Regions from separate parts of the Paenibacillus sp. NPDC056933 genome, predicted to be linked through region 2. Evidence: a T-box and tRNA genes for the amino acid it is inferred to sense, from the RefSeq annotation. Region 2 holds a T-box; the other regions hold tRNA genes.
The links. The T-box of region 2 lies ahead of leuS (leucine--tRNA ligase). A T-box ahead of a tRNA ligase gene usually reads a tRNA of that ligase, here a tRNA-Leu.
Positions count from the first base shown of each region.

Region 1: it has a tRNA-Leu gene. The T-box ahead of leuS (leucine--tRNA ligase) is inferred to sense a tRNA for this amino acid. The anticodon was not compared.
Region 3: it has a tRNA-Leu gene. The T-box ahead of leuS (leucine--tRNA ligase) is inferred to sense a tRNA for this amino acid. The anticodon was not compared.
Region 4: it has a tRNA-Leu gene. The T-box ahead of leuS (leucine--tRNA ligase) is inferred to sense a tRNA for this amino acid. The anticodon was not compared.

Region 1 covers NZ_JBHUQN010000001.1:1,290,032-1,293,944, reverse strand. The annotation lists gene ACFTRD_RS05970 (sialate O-acetylesterase) at 1-161, opposite strand, end outside; gene ACFTRD_RS05965 (type 1 glutamine amidotransferase family protein) at 711-1,211, shown strand; gene ACFTRD_RS05960 (type 1 glutamine amidotransferase family protein) at 1,172-1,483, shown strand; tRNA gene ACFTRD_RS05955 (tRNA-Leu) at 1,739-1,822, opposite strand; gene ACFTRD_RS05950 (adenosylhomocysteinase) at 2,055-3,239, shown strand; gene ACFTRD_RS05945 (Gfo/Idh/MocA family protein) at 3,274-3,913, shown strand, end outside.
Region 2 covers NZ_JBHUQN010000002.1:1,130,440-1,134,352, forward strand. The annotation lists gene leuS (leucine--tRNA ligase) at 1-1,990, opposite strand, end outside; T-box leader at 2,062-2,329, opposite strand; gene ACFTRD_RS20020 (phosphotransferase family protein) at 2,425-3,381, opposite strand.
Region 3 covers NZ_JBHUQN010000001.1:1,389,744-1,393,656, forward strand. The annotation lists gene pelA (pectate lyase) at 1-756, shown strand, start outside; tRNA gene ACFTRD_RS06470 (tRNA-Leu) at 1,023-1,106, shown strand; gene ACFTRD_RS06475 (X2-like carbohydrate binding domain-containing protein) at 1,436-3,913, shown strand, end outside.
Region 4 covers NZ_JBHUQN010000001.1:703,455-707,367, reverse strand. The annotation lists gene ACFTRD_RS03035 (HAD family hydrolase) at 1-666, opposite strand, end outside; gene ACFTRD_RS03030 (HAD family hydrolase) at 844-1,242, opposite strand; cyclic di-AMP (ydaO/yuaA leader) riboswitch at 1,360-1,535, opposite strand; gene ACFTRD_RS03025 (glutathione peroxidase) at 1,903-2,379, shown strand; tRNA gene ACFTRD_RS03020 (tRNA-Leu) at 2,519-2,601, opposite strand; gene ACFTRD_RS03015 (urease accessory protein UreF) at 3,022-3,723, shown strand.

The DNA.
Region 1 (3,913 bases), on a different contig from region 2:
ACACCGGAAACCGGACGGTCGTAATTAATTGGCTCTGTCATCATCTGCCACTGTCCATTGCGCAGCATTTTTATTTTTTCATTATAGATAGGATCGACATCCTGCAATAATCCACGGCCGGCCATATTAGACTGACCCAACATTAAAAATGACTTTATCATTCTAGTCTTCATTCCTTTACATTACTGTTATGGTCTAATTAGACTAAAAAATATTATATAGTCTAATTAGACTATGGTCAACTACATTAGAGCGCCCCATTCCATCTAACAAACATATTAAAAAACGTACTATAGCAAACAAATAAACTCTCCCCCAGAATTGACACGGGTCCGACCACGTGCCTAAAGCTGTTTTTTTAATGAAATAAAGTAATGGCCGCAAAAAATGCCGATGCAGATTATCATCTTTCCTCAAGAAACGAACGGTCCCCCTGATTTGTGATGAATTATTTATTGTTTTGTGACTTTTTTACAACGTCGTTTGAGATACACGTTTGTTATGATCCTTCTTGCGGACACGGACGGCAAATAAGTTGAGTGAGGGGTCGTTCTACGCAAAAACGGATGAAGGAGGATGACACAGGCTTAAAGATCTGCTAACGTCATGGCGCCGGGACTGCTAAAAAAAGAACTCCAAAAAATCGCTTAAAGCAAACGGATTCAATTCCGTTTTTTGCCTTAAGCTATACGAAAGGAACAGGGATAAAGATGAAAAAAATATGGGGATTGCTTATGCCTTTTGCACTGGTTCTTTGTCTAGTTGCTCCTGCAGCAAGTGCGAAAATAAAAGAAAGTAATGATACATTCAAAGACAAAAGTACGCATGTTCAAATCGTATTATTCGATGGTTTCGATTTAATGGACGCTTTAGCGCCATACGAAGTATTCGCTGCTGCCGGAATGTACTCCAAAGGAGCAATTACTGTAGAATTGGTATCCGCAGAAGGCAAACGTTCTGTACCGAGTGGTCTGAACGGACCTGCACTCGAAGCGCAAACCGTATTAGACCCGAAGCGCCCGGGAATTATTTTGGTCCCTGGCGCTTCGGGCAAGCCCGCTGGAGATTCGGAAGATGCCATTCCGGATATATTAAGGCAAGCCATGAAGACAGGCTTACCGGATATGTTAAAACAAGCTTTTAACAATAAGGAAATTACTGTGGCTACCGTATGTGGAGGTACATTACTGCCTGCAATGAAGGTTTATTAAAAGATAGACATGCTGTTACCAATCATATGGGCATGGCTGCGTTAGGAGCTCTCGGTGCAATTCCGATTGAGGCAAGAGTCGTTGAAGATAGTCCTCGTTTCGTGAGCGGGGGAGGCGTGACTTCGGGACTTGACGTGGCCTTGTATTTGGTCGACCGTGAATTAGGACCCCAAGTCGCGAATTCCGTAGAAAAGTTGTTTGAGTATGAGAAGAGAGGCACAGTGTGGAAAGCTGAAGGCATTGTGCCAGTCGACTTTAATACGAATCCATAGGCTACTGAAAAAAAAGCAACCCTCTGCCATTTCAATAAACAATATCGAAAAGTGAAAGAACAATCCCATATAAGCAACAGCAAAGGACCTGGATGCGAAAGACCTAGCCAGGCCGCTGTTGCTTTTAATGCTCATTCCAATAAGTGTTATCGCTATCTCCTTGGAATTATGTTGTAGAACACCTTGTAAATCTCAAAATAAAAGAAGCTCCTGAACCGTCACGAGGACAATTCAAGAGCTTCTTTATAAAAGTGATGCGGTCGAGAGGACTCGAACCTCCACGGGGGTTAGCCCACACGGACCTGAACCGTGCGCGTCTGCCAATTCCGCCACGACCGCATGATATGTATCTTCTCATCATGGATGAAAAGCATTTCGGTCAAGCAATTGCTAGTTTTACCGTAATTAAGAGTATACATGCTCTAAAATATGATTGCAACTATTTTTTTGTAACTTTAAACAAAAAGGACATATGTCCTTTTTTAGCGCATTTAAACTCCCTATGGTAGATAAGAAGCTGACCAAGCGTCCTTCGGGATACGCTCTACCTTGCACAGAAAGGGAGTTTTGTATGATTCTCAACTCAACACACGAGAGTATTGAACAAGGAAAACGAAGCATTCACTGGACCGAATTGCATATGCCCCTGCTTGGCGAATTAAAATCCCAGTTTGCCAAAGAGTTGCCTTTTGCTGGTTTAACCATCGGTATCTGTATTCATGTAGAGCCCAAAACTGCTGTTCTATGCCGAACACTTCAGGCCGGTGGAGCCAAGGTTGTATTGACTGGCAGCCCTGGCACAACGAAAGACACCGTCGCTGCAGCCCTGCAAGAAGAAGGCATCATCGTTTATGGCCAACGTGCAGACAGGCGCAATCAGCACCTGCAAAATATCCATAGTGTACTCCAGCACCACCCCCATCTGCTCATGGATAATGGAGCTGATCTGGCGCGCACCCTCATCCAACATTATGACAATAACTCTCTGATTGGGGGTACGGAGGAAACGACGACGGGGGCCAATCTGCTGCGTGAAGAGACAGGAGAGAATATTCCTTTTCCGATCATTGTCATTAATGACAGTCCACTCAAACGAATCATGGAAAATGAACACGGTGTCGGACAGACCATTATTGAAGGCTTCATGCGTACCACGAACCTGATTTTGCCTACCCGGCGCTTCGTCATCGTTGGTTATGGAACCTGCGGACGAGGCATTGCCAGATATTTGCGTAATCTGGGCAGCCAGGTCGTCGTTGTTGAAGCTGATCCGATCGCGGGCCTGGAAGCGGCTCTGGATGGGTTCAGAGTGGCACGATTGGAGGATACATTCGCATTTGCCCAAGTATTCATTACCGTCACCGGACGTCCCAATGCCATTTTAAAGGAACATTTTAACCAAATGAATGATGGAACGATTCTCGCCAATGCCGGACATTTCTCATGGGAAATGGATTTGGAACATCTCCGCCAGGATGCGAAACATACGGAACAACTGACAGCGGACATCGAACAGTTCACACTATCTAACGGACGTCGACTTATGCTGCTTACCCAGGGCGAGATGCTGAACCTGGCTGGCGGCAGCGGCAACCCCGTTGAAACGATGGATCTGGGCTTGTCCCTGCAAGCGGCTTCCCTGCTCTATCTGGTGCAGCAACGTCAACATCTCGTACTTGGGCCTCAGCCGGTTCCTCAAACCGTTAACAACACTATAGCCGGACAGATGCTGAAGCATTTGAGCTACACCATCTAATTTCTGCTAATTATGAATAAAGGGAGAGATCCTCTTGAGTCAAGTCAAACTATGTTTTATCGGTGCTGGATTCCATGCATCCACGAATATATACCCGTCTGCTGTTGAAGCCGGAGCAGAAATTCAGGCCATCACTACTCGCAGTATTGAGCGATCCGAAGCAGCCCTCACGCGTTTTGGCAGCAAAGGAAAAGCGTATGACAATGCACAACGGATGTTGCAGAATGAAGACTGTGATGGCATCGTTGTTGTGGCGCAACCACAAGACCAGACAGCCCTTGTCCTTGAATGTATTCAGGCTGGCAAAAATGTATATGTAGATAAACCTCTCGGATGGAATGCTGATGAAGCTGCTGCTGTAGCCGAAGCTGCCGAGAAGGCAGGTGTGTTCGTCATGGTTGGATTCATGAAACGTTATGCTCCAGTCTACATGAAGCTCAAGGAACTGATTGAGGGCGGATCAATGGGTAAAGTACGTTCTTTCCAAATGAAATTCGCTGTAGACAGCACACCGTTCTGCAAAGATGAGGAACAATTCATGAAGCTTGCTGCCATTCATATGGTCGATCTGATGCGCTTTCTATTTGGGGAAGCCGTGCAGGTCACAGGCACTACGGTTAAGAACGGAGAACATATTAACCAGAGCATTTCCCTGAAATTCGAGCAGGGTGTGG
Region 2 (3,913 bases):
TGAACTCATCCGTACCACCATCTGCTGTAATCTTGTCATTGACCGCACCTGTATCTTCATTGATGAACAGACGCCATACACGTGACAGGAAGCGGTGCATGCCTTCAACCCCGTTAGCGTTCCACGGTTTTGTCGCTTCCAATGGTCCCATGAACATTTCATACAAACGCAATGTATCTGCACCAAATTCATTGACGATCTCATCCGGGTTAATGACATTACCACGGGATTTACTCATTTTCTCATTATTGGTTCCGAGGATCATACCTTGATTCACCAGTTTGTGGAAAGGCTCTTTGGTATGCACCACACCCAGATCATACAGCACTTTATGCCAGAAACGAGCGTACAGCAAGTGAAGCACCGCATGCTCTGCTCCCCCAATGTACAGATCAACTGGCAGCCACTGCTGCTGTTTCTCTTGAGAGATCAGTTCCTTGTCATTGTGCGGATCGATAAAGCGCAGGTAATACCAGCAGCTGCCCGCCCATTGCGGCATCGTGTTTGTCTCACGGCGTGCTTTCATTCCCGTTTCCGGATCTACCGTATTAACCCATTCCGTAACGTTTGCCAGTGGCGACTCTCCAGTACCCGAAGGTTTGATCTGATCGATATCAGGCAGCAGCAAAGGAAGTTGATCCTCCGGCACTGTCTTCATCGTCCCATCTTCCAGATGCAGAATCGGGATTGGCTCACCCCAATAACGCTGACGGCTGAACAACCAATCGCGCAGACGGTACGTTGTTTTGCCTTGTCCCTTGCCGTTCTCTTCCAACCAGGCAATCATCTTCGCAATCGCTTCTTCGTTGTTCAATCCGTTCAGGAAATCGGAGTTCACATGCGGTCCGTCTCCGGAATACGCTTCTTGTGTCACGTCGCCACCCTGTACCACCTCGATGATGTCCAGACCAAACTGTTTTGCAAATTCCCAGTCACGAGCATCATGTCCCGGAACGGCCATGATCGCCCCTGTGCCATAGCCAGCCAGTACATAATCGGCAATCCAGATAGGCACCTTCGCTCCGTTTACCGGATTGATTGCATAAGTTCCTGTAAACACACCCGTTTTATCTTTAGCCAAATCGGTGCGTTCCAGATCGCTCTTGCGAGAAGCCTGTTCCTGATATGCTTTGACTGCTTCATGCTGTTCTGCCGTTGTAATGACTTCCACCAGCTCATGCTCAGGTGCCAATACAGCATAACTTGCGCCGAACAACGTATCTGCACGTGTCGTAAACACTTTGATCACTTCTTCATGACCCTCAATGGAAAAAGTAACTTCCGCCCCGGTCGATTTGCCGATCCAGTTGCGCTGCATATCCTTGATGCTTTCCGACCAGTCCAGCTCTTCCAGGTCTTCCAGCAAACGTTCTGCATATTCCGTAATTCTCAATACCCATTGGCGCATCGGTTTACGAACGACCGGATGTCCACCGCGCTCACTCTTGCCGTCGATAACCTCTTCATTCGCCAGGACTGTACCCAAAGCCTCGCACCAGTTAACAGGTACTTCATCTACATAAGCCAGGCCTTTATTGTACAGCTGGATGAAGATCCATTGCGTCCATTTGTAGTAGTCTGGGTCAGTCGTGCTGATCTCCCGATCCCAGTCATACGAGAATCCGAGGGATTTGATTTGACGACGGAAATTGTCAATGTTGCGGAATGTAATCTCTCGCGGATGTTCGCCCGTATCCAGGGCGTGCTGCTCGGCAGGCAAACCAAAGGCGTCCCAACCCATCGGATGCAACACATTGTATCCTCTCATACGTTTGAAGCGTGAAACGATATCCGTTGCCGTGTACCCTTCCGGGTGACCTACGTGCAGACCGGAACCGGATGGATATGGAAACATATCCAATGCATAAAACTTCGGTTTAGCCGGGTCCTCACCCGTTTTAAACGTTTTATTCGCATCCCAGTACTGCTGCCAGCTTTTCTCCATGACTTGTGGCTGATAGCCGTGTTTTGGCTGTTGATTCTCACTCATCTATTGTTCCTCCTCTGGTTATTCACTTTTATTGCAACAAAAAAACCTCAGCATCCCGTAGCGTTTGCAGCGCTAGGGACGAGAGGTTGAATTCCCGTGGTACCACCCTAGTTAGCGGACGAACGTTCTTCGTCATCCACTCCCTTTGGACCTGTAACGGCGGTTAACCGATGCGGATTTCCATTCCTGAACCCGAGTGTTGCTCCGGTCGGTCACAGGATGGTGTAATCACCGCATTTCTCCAAGGCGAGTTCGTGAAATACTGTCAACCGACTTGCACCAACCGCCGGCTCTCTGTCATGTACAGGACTCACTACTGATCCTTATCATCGAAATATGTATACAATATCGGGACCATTATATAAAAAAACAGCATTAAAGTCAATATTACACTGTCTTTTGCCTATAAATGGCGCTATTCATCAGTTTACACATCATGACGACTGGAATCGCTTAATTCCTTCTTCTAGGTTATCAATCGTCCACTGAATGTGTTCCTTGTTATCATATTGACGATACGGACACTCGATTCTCAGCGCCAGATCAAAGTACAGATCATATAAACTTCTTCTTTTTCGTTCGCTATTTGTTGTAGCTGCTCTTCCATAGCCTTTGAGGAATCCCGGTGTATTATTAAAATGACTGAAATAGTGCTCCATGAGAGGATCTGCCCAGAGAGAACGTTCGAAGTCGATTATGGCCGTGATTTTTCCCGCCTCCACAAATACATTTCCATCCCACAAATCCCAATGCACAAGCACAGGCTCTTTGACATCATCCAGCACATCCGATTTCTCCTGAATCAAACGCTCCAATTCTTCATAACGAATCGACAATTCCACACCCGCTTCTTTGCCATCTGCAAGCATGTCATCCATCAGGCTTAGAAAAGCTTCTTTCCATGTGGCATACTTCGGTTTCTTTACGGAAAAGTAACCAAACTTCTCGCCTTTAATCTCATTCATTCGGCGGTTGTATGCACCCAGCTGCTGCTCAATAGATTCCTGTTCATCCACACGGTATTGATCCTTGACTTTGTTATAGGGCGTTCCAGGCATATATTCCATAATAAAATATTCGGCCGGCACCAGGCTCAGGGAAGGATCATAGGCCAATACCCGGGGAACGGGTACATCCTGAAGCTTTTCCGCGAGTCGAAGTGCCTCTACCTCAGCAACCATGACATGCTGCTCACAGCGCATCAGCTTAATGCCATTAGAAGGAGCTATTTTGAGTACTACCTTCTGTCCGTCATTCAGTGTAATAAAGTAAGCGTGGTTTGCCCAGCCGTCGACCATTTCCTTATAAGCTTTGATAACGGTGTTAAAGTGATGCTTCACAATCTTGTCTAGCTGGTCGGCAGTCAGCCTCGTTTTGTATGTACTTTCCATTTTGCACCTCACCTGAACTTTTAATTTTCGGATTAATTTTACCAGGGCGTAATCTTCAAACTCAAATATGGCAAACCCAGTATGGCTGCCCGCTTCCAAAAAGCCTTGAAGTACCCATAACTTATCCTAGCAAGTGGCCAAACGTTTTTCTAAGGAACCGAGGATGTCCTATTTGGCCACCAGACCTTCCTTTTCAATCGTAAGGAACTCCAGACGCGTTATTTTCTAAAAACCTTTTAAAAAACGCTACAAAAGGACCCTAATTTTGTTATAACGTGTCTCAGGTTCCTTAGCTTTCGGAAGGAGCTTCAACCCCCTAAATAAGACGTCTCAGATTCGTTAGCGCTCCACCCTCTGCGTCAAAGTTAAACCCTTCGTAACTAGGAACATGACCACAGATAGCGCTGATACGAAGGACCTCAAGGAGAAGGGCTAACCTGCTTTGACGGTATCTTGATCGTTTGCTTGCCCGTTTAGGCCTAGGTTTGAGGATACATTTTAGAGAACTCTTTCCATTCAACTATTATGGCTT
Region 3 (3,913 bases), on a different contig from region 2:
GCGAAATCCACGATTGATAACAAAGCTACATACTCAGAAATCAGAAGATTAGCAAAGGAATTTAAGAAGACTAATGACCCGCGGTATTCGGCTGTTGCCATCAAAGGAATCAACTTTCTACTAAACATGCAATATTCCAATGGCGGATGGCCGCAAGTATACCAGAGCTCAGGTTATCACAAGCACATCACCTTCAACGATGATGCCATGATTAATGTCATGTACATGCTGGATGAAGTAGGTGCACGCCAAGGTGACTTCTCATTCATCGACAGCACTCTTGCGGATCGCAGTAAAAAATCAGTTGCCAAAGGAGTAGACGCTATTCTGAATACACAGGTTGTCGCTAATGGCAAACTGACTGCATGGGGACAGCAGCATGATTCCAGTTCCCTTAAACCTGCAGGAGCAAGAATTTACGAAGTGCCTTCTCTCAGTGCTGGAGAGAGCAGTACGATTGTGAAGTTTTTGAAAACAAGACCGTCGAACTCAAAAATTACAGCTTCAATCAAAGCGGCAGAAACCTGGTTCAACAAGGTGAAAATCACAGGGTACAAATATGTTAGAGAAAACGGGGATAGCCAAATCGTTGCTGATTCAAGCGCAGCACCAATTTGGGCTCGCTTTTACGAAATTGGAACAGATAAACCGATCTTCGTAGGACGTGATGGGGTTGTGAAATACAAGCTCAGCGAAATCGATAAGGAAAGAAGAGGCGGATATGCCTGGTACGGCAACTGGCCTTCCAAGATATAGTTCTTTCACGCTTTTCATCAATTTCAATCAGAACAATAAAATAAACAATAACAATAATTTGACTCATACTTAATATCCAAACAAAACCAAGGGTAATACAGCGCTTGTTAACTGTGTTGGCCTTGGTTTTTTGTTTTACATGAAATGATGGAAGAATACAGCTTTAAACATAGAATGGGAAAATTATTTTTTTGTTGACACAAATTATTCCACATGATATATTACTTCTTGTCGCCGCGATATAATATCTCGGAGATATGATATACGCGGTCGTGGCGGAATTGGCAGACGCGCACGGTTCAGGTCCGTGTGGGCTTACCCCCGTGGAGGTTCGAGTCCTCTCGACCGCATCATATGTAATACGTAAAAGGTTCCTCGAAGGGCATTGATGCCACTCGAGGAACCTTTTTATTTGTTTACGGATTTTAATAGGTGTTCGTCCTAATGCATCTCATTTCATTCTTTCAACTTGAAAAGAGAAGAAGTTTTCCTTTGTTTATTTATCCAGTAATGCAAAGATGTTCGTTCTACGACGATTTGCCCCTTCAATTCAGGTTATTTGTACGTAAAATACCGAATTGTACCTATTCTGTGAATCATGCATCCACTATTCTTTTCTCGTATGGAAGCGCTATCAACCATGATTTGAATGACCAAATTCAGAGGGGGTAGGGATAATTTGAAACGAATCGGAAAAAGGATGGCAATGTGTTTTATGGTATTCATGATTGCGGCAGTGCAGTTCGGGATGATGGGGACGAAAGGTAATGTGGCACAAGCAGCAGATAAAAGTCTCGCCCAAAAGCCGTATATGGGCTGGAGCAGCTACAGCATGCAGGTGTATGACGGGGCGGGTAACTGGACATCGGCCGAGAGCATTAAGAAGCAATCAGATGCCATGCGTGAGAAGCTGCAGGCCCATGGATATGAATACATTAATATTGATGCTGGCTGGAACGGTGACGAGGATGAATATGGCCGTCCTATTCCGAGTACTGTTCTTTATCCGAACGGATTTCAGGAGGTCATCGATTATGTCCATAATAATGGGCAGAAGATCGGGATCTATCTGATCCCGGGATTATCAATCACCGCCTATAACAAAAATCTTGAGGTTTATGGGACGGGTGGAGCATGTCGTATGCAGGATATCGCGGTAAAGCCGCTCGTTGTTATGGATGCTTGGGATTCGTACACGTACAAAATCGATTTTACGAACCCATGCGCACAGAAATACATCGATTCCATTGCCGATCTTCTGGGGGAGTGGGGCATTAACTTTGTCAAATTCGACAGTGTAACTCCGGGATCGGGAATCAATAACCTGAGTCGGGATGCACGCGGTGATGTGGAGGCATGGTCCAAAGCCCTGGACAGAAATAACATCTGGTTTGAGCTTTCCTGGGCGCTCGACCATAATTACGTGGATTTCTGGAAAAAGTATGCGAACGGTTGGAGAATCGACTGGGATGTTGAAGCCTACGACAGCAGTAAGGGCTTAACGGAATGGTCGAGCATTTCACGTTTATTCCCCATCGCGGCCATCTGGTGGCGCGATGCAGGTCCAGGGGGCTGGAACGACTTTGATTCCCTGAATGTCGGGAATGGCTCGATGGATGGTCTGACCAGGGACGAGCGGAAGACCGCTACCACGTTCTGGGCAATCTCTTCAGCACCGCTTTATACAGGTAATGATCTGACCAGATTGGACAGCTATGGACTGGAGCTGCTTACGAATGATGAAGTCATTGCGGTCAATCAGGCCGGACGTCCAGCCCATCCGGTTTCCATGGACACCAAACAGCAGGTATGGTATGCCAATAACGGAGATGGTACATACAGCGTAGCTCTGTTCAATCTGGGCAACCGGAGTGCAGAGGTGAACGTGAAATGGAGCGATCTTGGCCTCGAAGGTCCGGCTTTGGTCCGAGACCTTTGGAGCCATTCCGAATTGGGAACTTTTAATACGGAATTTAGTGGCGGCGTGTTGGAACCCCATGCTTCCCGAATGCTTAAAGTAACTGCCGTGAGCGGCACATCGGCCGTTAATGATGATGACACGGGCATGCGTTACAGTGGGGATTGGAAGCGTAACGGGGGCAAGGAGCAAATCGATGGCAGACAGGATCTAAGCATCGCCATTGCGGATTCCTCGACCACAGACTCTGCGAATACGCAGCAAGGAGTTGACTTGGAAGCAGAAGTGGACCCAATCACGAATGTAGAAAATGTTGCAAATGCGGTTTCAATGGATGCTGCTGCCGTTACCGATGTGGTTTACATTAATGATGATGACAGCCATATTCAATACAAGGGTTCGTGGAGTCCAAACACCGGAAGAAGTTTCGGGGATTACAAAGAAGATGTTCATTTTACTGAAAAGGACGGCGATTATTTTGAATATACCTTTACAGGAACAGGTATTGACCTGCTGACGGAGAAGGATCAAGGACTGGGAGACATGATTGTCACACTCGACAATGGAACGCCTGAAACGGTAAACGCTTATACCAGTGGTGAACGAGAAGTCCAACAGGTGCTGTATAGTGCAGCCGAACTGGAAAGTGGTTCGCATACCTTGAAGGTGGTCAAAGAATCGGGCCAATATATGCTGCTGGATGCGCTTAGAGTAACAACGGAAATTCCTTCAGGAGGGCAGAACAGTACCATTAGTCCAGCTTCTGCTGACTTTGACAAGGCAACAGAACAACAGAAGGATATTGCTGTTACGCTGTCATTGAACGGAAATACACTGATCAGAATTGAAAATGATGGGGTGCAGCTCAGTGAAGACGACTATACGGTGGTCGATGACAAACTGACCATCAAGAAAGAATATCTCACCCAACTGCCTATAGGGGCAAATGACTTGACCGTCAATTTCAGCGCTGGTGATCCGCAGACTCTTAGAGTTAGGGTCAGTGATACAACGGGCATTCGTTATGAACTGATCAATAACGACGATCCGGCAATGAAATACAATGGATCATGGTCCCGCAGCACTGGAAGAGGCATGGGCGACTATAAGGATGATGTACAATATACCGAGACAAATGGTGATTCCTTTGAGTATACCTTCCGAGGTACAGGGATCCAGTTGTTCACGGAGGTAGACCAGTCACAGGGGGATATGGATATCTATGTGGATGGTCAGTTC
Region 4 (3,913 bases), on a different contig from region 2:
CAACAACGGAAGTAGTTCCTCCAGTGATTCAATCGTCCAGTCGGGACGATCTTCGTCTGCAAGCTCTGGCTGAAATCTGCCATACCCCTGTAAAATTCGGATCGTATGCATGCCCAGCTTCTTGGCCGGAATGATATCATTATCAATCCGATCTCCAATCATAACCGCTTCTTCTGGTTTACACCCTGCCTGTTTTAGCGCCACAGCATACAACCCAGGATCAGGCTTGGACACTCCTTCTTCAGCCGAACAGGCCAGCACATCGACATACTTGCGCAAACCGTAGCTATCCAGTCGACTCTCTGTTCCCGGGCTTTGATTGGCAATAATGCCAATCTTATAGTGCTGCGACAACGTCTGGAGAACAGAGCTGGCTGACGCGAAGGGGCGCTCAAGCTCTTTGCGGAACTTCAGCTTCTCCTGGATCTGTTCGCGGTGCCCCTCATCACTGATTAGGGTTCGAATAGCCAATTTCATCGGCCATTGCTCGTAATTTCGGTAAGAGGCGGCAAATATTTCCCGCACCGTCTGCATCTCCACCTGATAACCAAGCGCACAAGCCTCACGCACGAACTGACCGATAATATCATCCACCGGCTCCCATTCGTCCACGAGCGTATCCCCCACATCAAAGAACAACCATTGTATCCCACGTACTTCCGGCACGCCTATTCCTCCTCGTTAGCCACAGGAAATTCTTATCCCCATTTCCCAAACCATAAAAAAGAAGACCCACCATCATGCATGAGTCTCCTCAAGATTCCGTTTATTTATGATTTCAATTATAACAGGCAGCTGACACCGGATCAATCACAGGTATGGAACAGGAACAACAACTAAACACTACCCATTAAGCAGGAACCCCACTTCCCCATTTAAAGAGTACACAATCCGGTCAGCTCCCATCCCCCGATAGATCCCTTTCGGATGGCTCTGTTCTGTAATGACACACAAGGACTTGGATGTCCATGAGCGGCAGATCTGCAAATATCGACAGGTCAGGTTTAGGCTATTTTCAAAAATAAAAACATTGCCGACACTCCCTTGCGGCAAAAACCATTTCTGAGCTGCAGCCGTGTTCATGCGAATGACATGCTCCACACCGATTCTCCGGAGCCTGCGCTCTTCACCTGCACTGTTGGTCAGAACGGCAAACGGCATTTTTTTGTACATCAGCAATTTGATAAATTTACGTCCTGCTTCATTTGGAGCAGTCACTAAGATCATCTCTTTATCCATCATTCGTTCCTCCCTTGGCGTGAAAAGACAACAAAAAAGAAGCGTGGGGGACCAAGGCCTCCCGGACGCTTCTTCATTAATCCACAGCAAAAAGACACTATGAACCAGCGTACGGCTTGTTGCCTCTCCCTTTAACGCTTACGAGGTTAGCTGACGGATTCGGACGCGAGAGTCGCCCTATTTCCGGCTGTCACCGGAAAATTCACCCCATGGATGCCTACTGTCCTGGACAGTTCATCCTGTTGGTTCCCCCGTTTCCCACCCATGAATGAATGGAAACTCAGCGATTAAAACATCGTTCCTTTGTGAACATAATCAGAGCGATATTATCGTTTGTTTCGTTTTTCATGTAAAATTTAATTTAATTGGAATTACGATATGAATCATACACCCATGCCCTATCGGTGTAAAGTCTGTGCAGATCACCGAATCGACGGATTTTTGCCATTTCGCATCAATAATAACGCTTACAACATATCCATTCTCTACCCATCTCGTCAAAGCTCTCTAATTCTCCCTTTAGCGAAATTCACATAGCTAATCATTCACAGTTCATACACGGAAGGCTTACATTGTGCTTAAAAAAGAAATTTAAATTTTGCAATATTTAATTGCAATCAATATAATAGGAGATAAGAAGAATATGAAATGGAGGCGATTCTCATATCAGTCTACGACTACAAAGTAAACACCCTTCGCGGTCAGGAAGTTGAAATGTCCAACTATCGTGACAAAGTACTGCTTATCGTGAACACAGCAAGTCAATGCGGTCTCACACCCCAATTTAAAGGGCTGCAAGAACTTCAGGACAAATTCAAAGACTCCCCGTTTGAAGTGCTCGGTTTTCCAAGCAACCAGTTCGCACAGGAAAAAGGTTCTTCCGATGATATTGCCGAGTTCTGTCAGATGAACTACGGTGTCAGCTTCCCGATGTTTGAGAAAATCGATGTGAACGGTTCAAGCGCTCATCCTCTATTTCAGCATCTTACCAAAGAAGCACCGGGCGTACTTGGCTCCAAAGCTATCAAATGGAACTTCACCAAATTCCTTGTGGATCAAAATGGACGTGTTCTGAAACGGTATGCCCCCAAAACAACACCTGATAAAATTGAAGCAGATATTAAAGAATTGCTCAAATAACAAGATAACGATCACCCGCATCCCGTGGACAGAGGAACCTCTACCGGGTAACGGGTGATTTTTTCTCTGTCCTATTACTATAGAAAAACAAAAAAAAAGAAGCTCCCCAGTATGGGAAGCTTCTTTATCAATCTTATAATGCGGTCGAGAGGACTCGAACCTCCACGGGCATACGCCCACTACCCCCTCAAGATAGCGTGTCTGCCATTCCACCACGACCGCATGTCGTAAATAATCGGCAACAGAATTGATTATACCCGGTTCATGTTAAAATGTAAAGCATTTTTAATATTATCATTTCAACTGCGCTTTTCCTTCCATAAATCGTATTATCTCGTCATTTTCTCCTATGAACCGCATATGATTAAATTTGATCTCGTTTAATACCCGATTAGGCTGATCCCCCCCTACTTTTATAAGAAACAGACAACTCATTCACTTTTTTCGAATATAACTTTTAAAGTTATATAAATTAACATTATAAGATTTTTAAATTTAAAAACCAAGAAACTATTGACAAAAAGCGGATAATTATGTGAATATATATATCATATAATTCGGATTTACACACATAAAGCGAACTAAAAAGGAGTTTAAATGTTATTTAACATAACATTTAACGAACGTAGGAGGCGAAAGACTGTGAACCGTGGGAATAAGCTGCTCGATTACGTCAAACTGCTTGATTCCTCTATCCAGGTAGGAGGGTTCACCCATTCCTTCGGTATGGATACCCATATCGCTGAAGGGACCATTCGTAGTGCCGAAGATCTTGAATCATTCATGCGCTGTCAATTGCACCCCAGCATCGTCCGTCTGGAAGGCATGGCGATTAAAGGTATCTACACTGCCACAGATCATAATGACGCGTGGCGTACAGCCCTCATCGACAAGCTCGTCCATGTCCAGCGGACCCCAGTACACCTCAGAGAACACGCCTCCACAATGGGCAAACGACTGATTAAGCTGGCTCACGCACTCCACCCCTGGATTGATTTTAGCGAACTTGAACAAACCTTGGCTAAGTATGAATCCGTTGGCTGCCTCTCCACTGTTCACGCCTGGATTAACCACCACCTCGATATCCCTGTCGAGGAGGCGGTCCTGGGTTATCTGCATTCAGCCATGAGTGCCTGCATAACCGAAGCCTCCAAAGTCATCCCCCTCAACACCAATACAACACAGGACCTGTTGGTTCGCCTGGCCGCAGACCTGGAGCATGAATGGCATACCGTCAGCGCCTCCGCTGCGGATGGACTGGTACAACCAACCTCAATGTCCATGAAAGCATTGTTCCCCAGCTTTCACATGCTTGGAGCAGGCCTTCACGCCTACAGGGCGTAATCTCTACCCCCTTCGCCTCCATATCACTCACCTCCTCATACAGTAAGACACAAAAAACACGCCGCAACCTCCTTGCTGGCGTGTTTTTTATGTCAATTATGTTGCCTGTTTAACGCATTTACGCCATTTAACATATTAAAATACACTTATTTCCGTATTTTTTAATTGTTAGATGACGCAATTACGTATA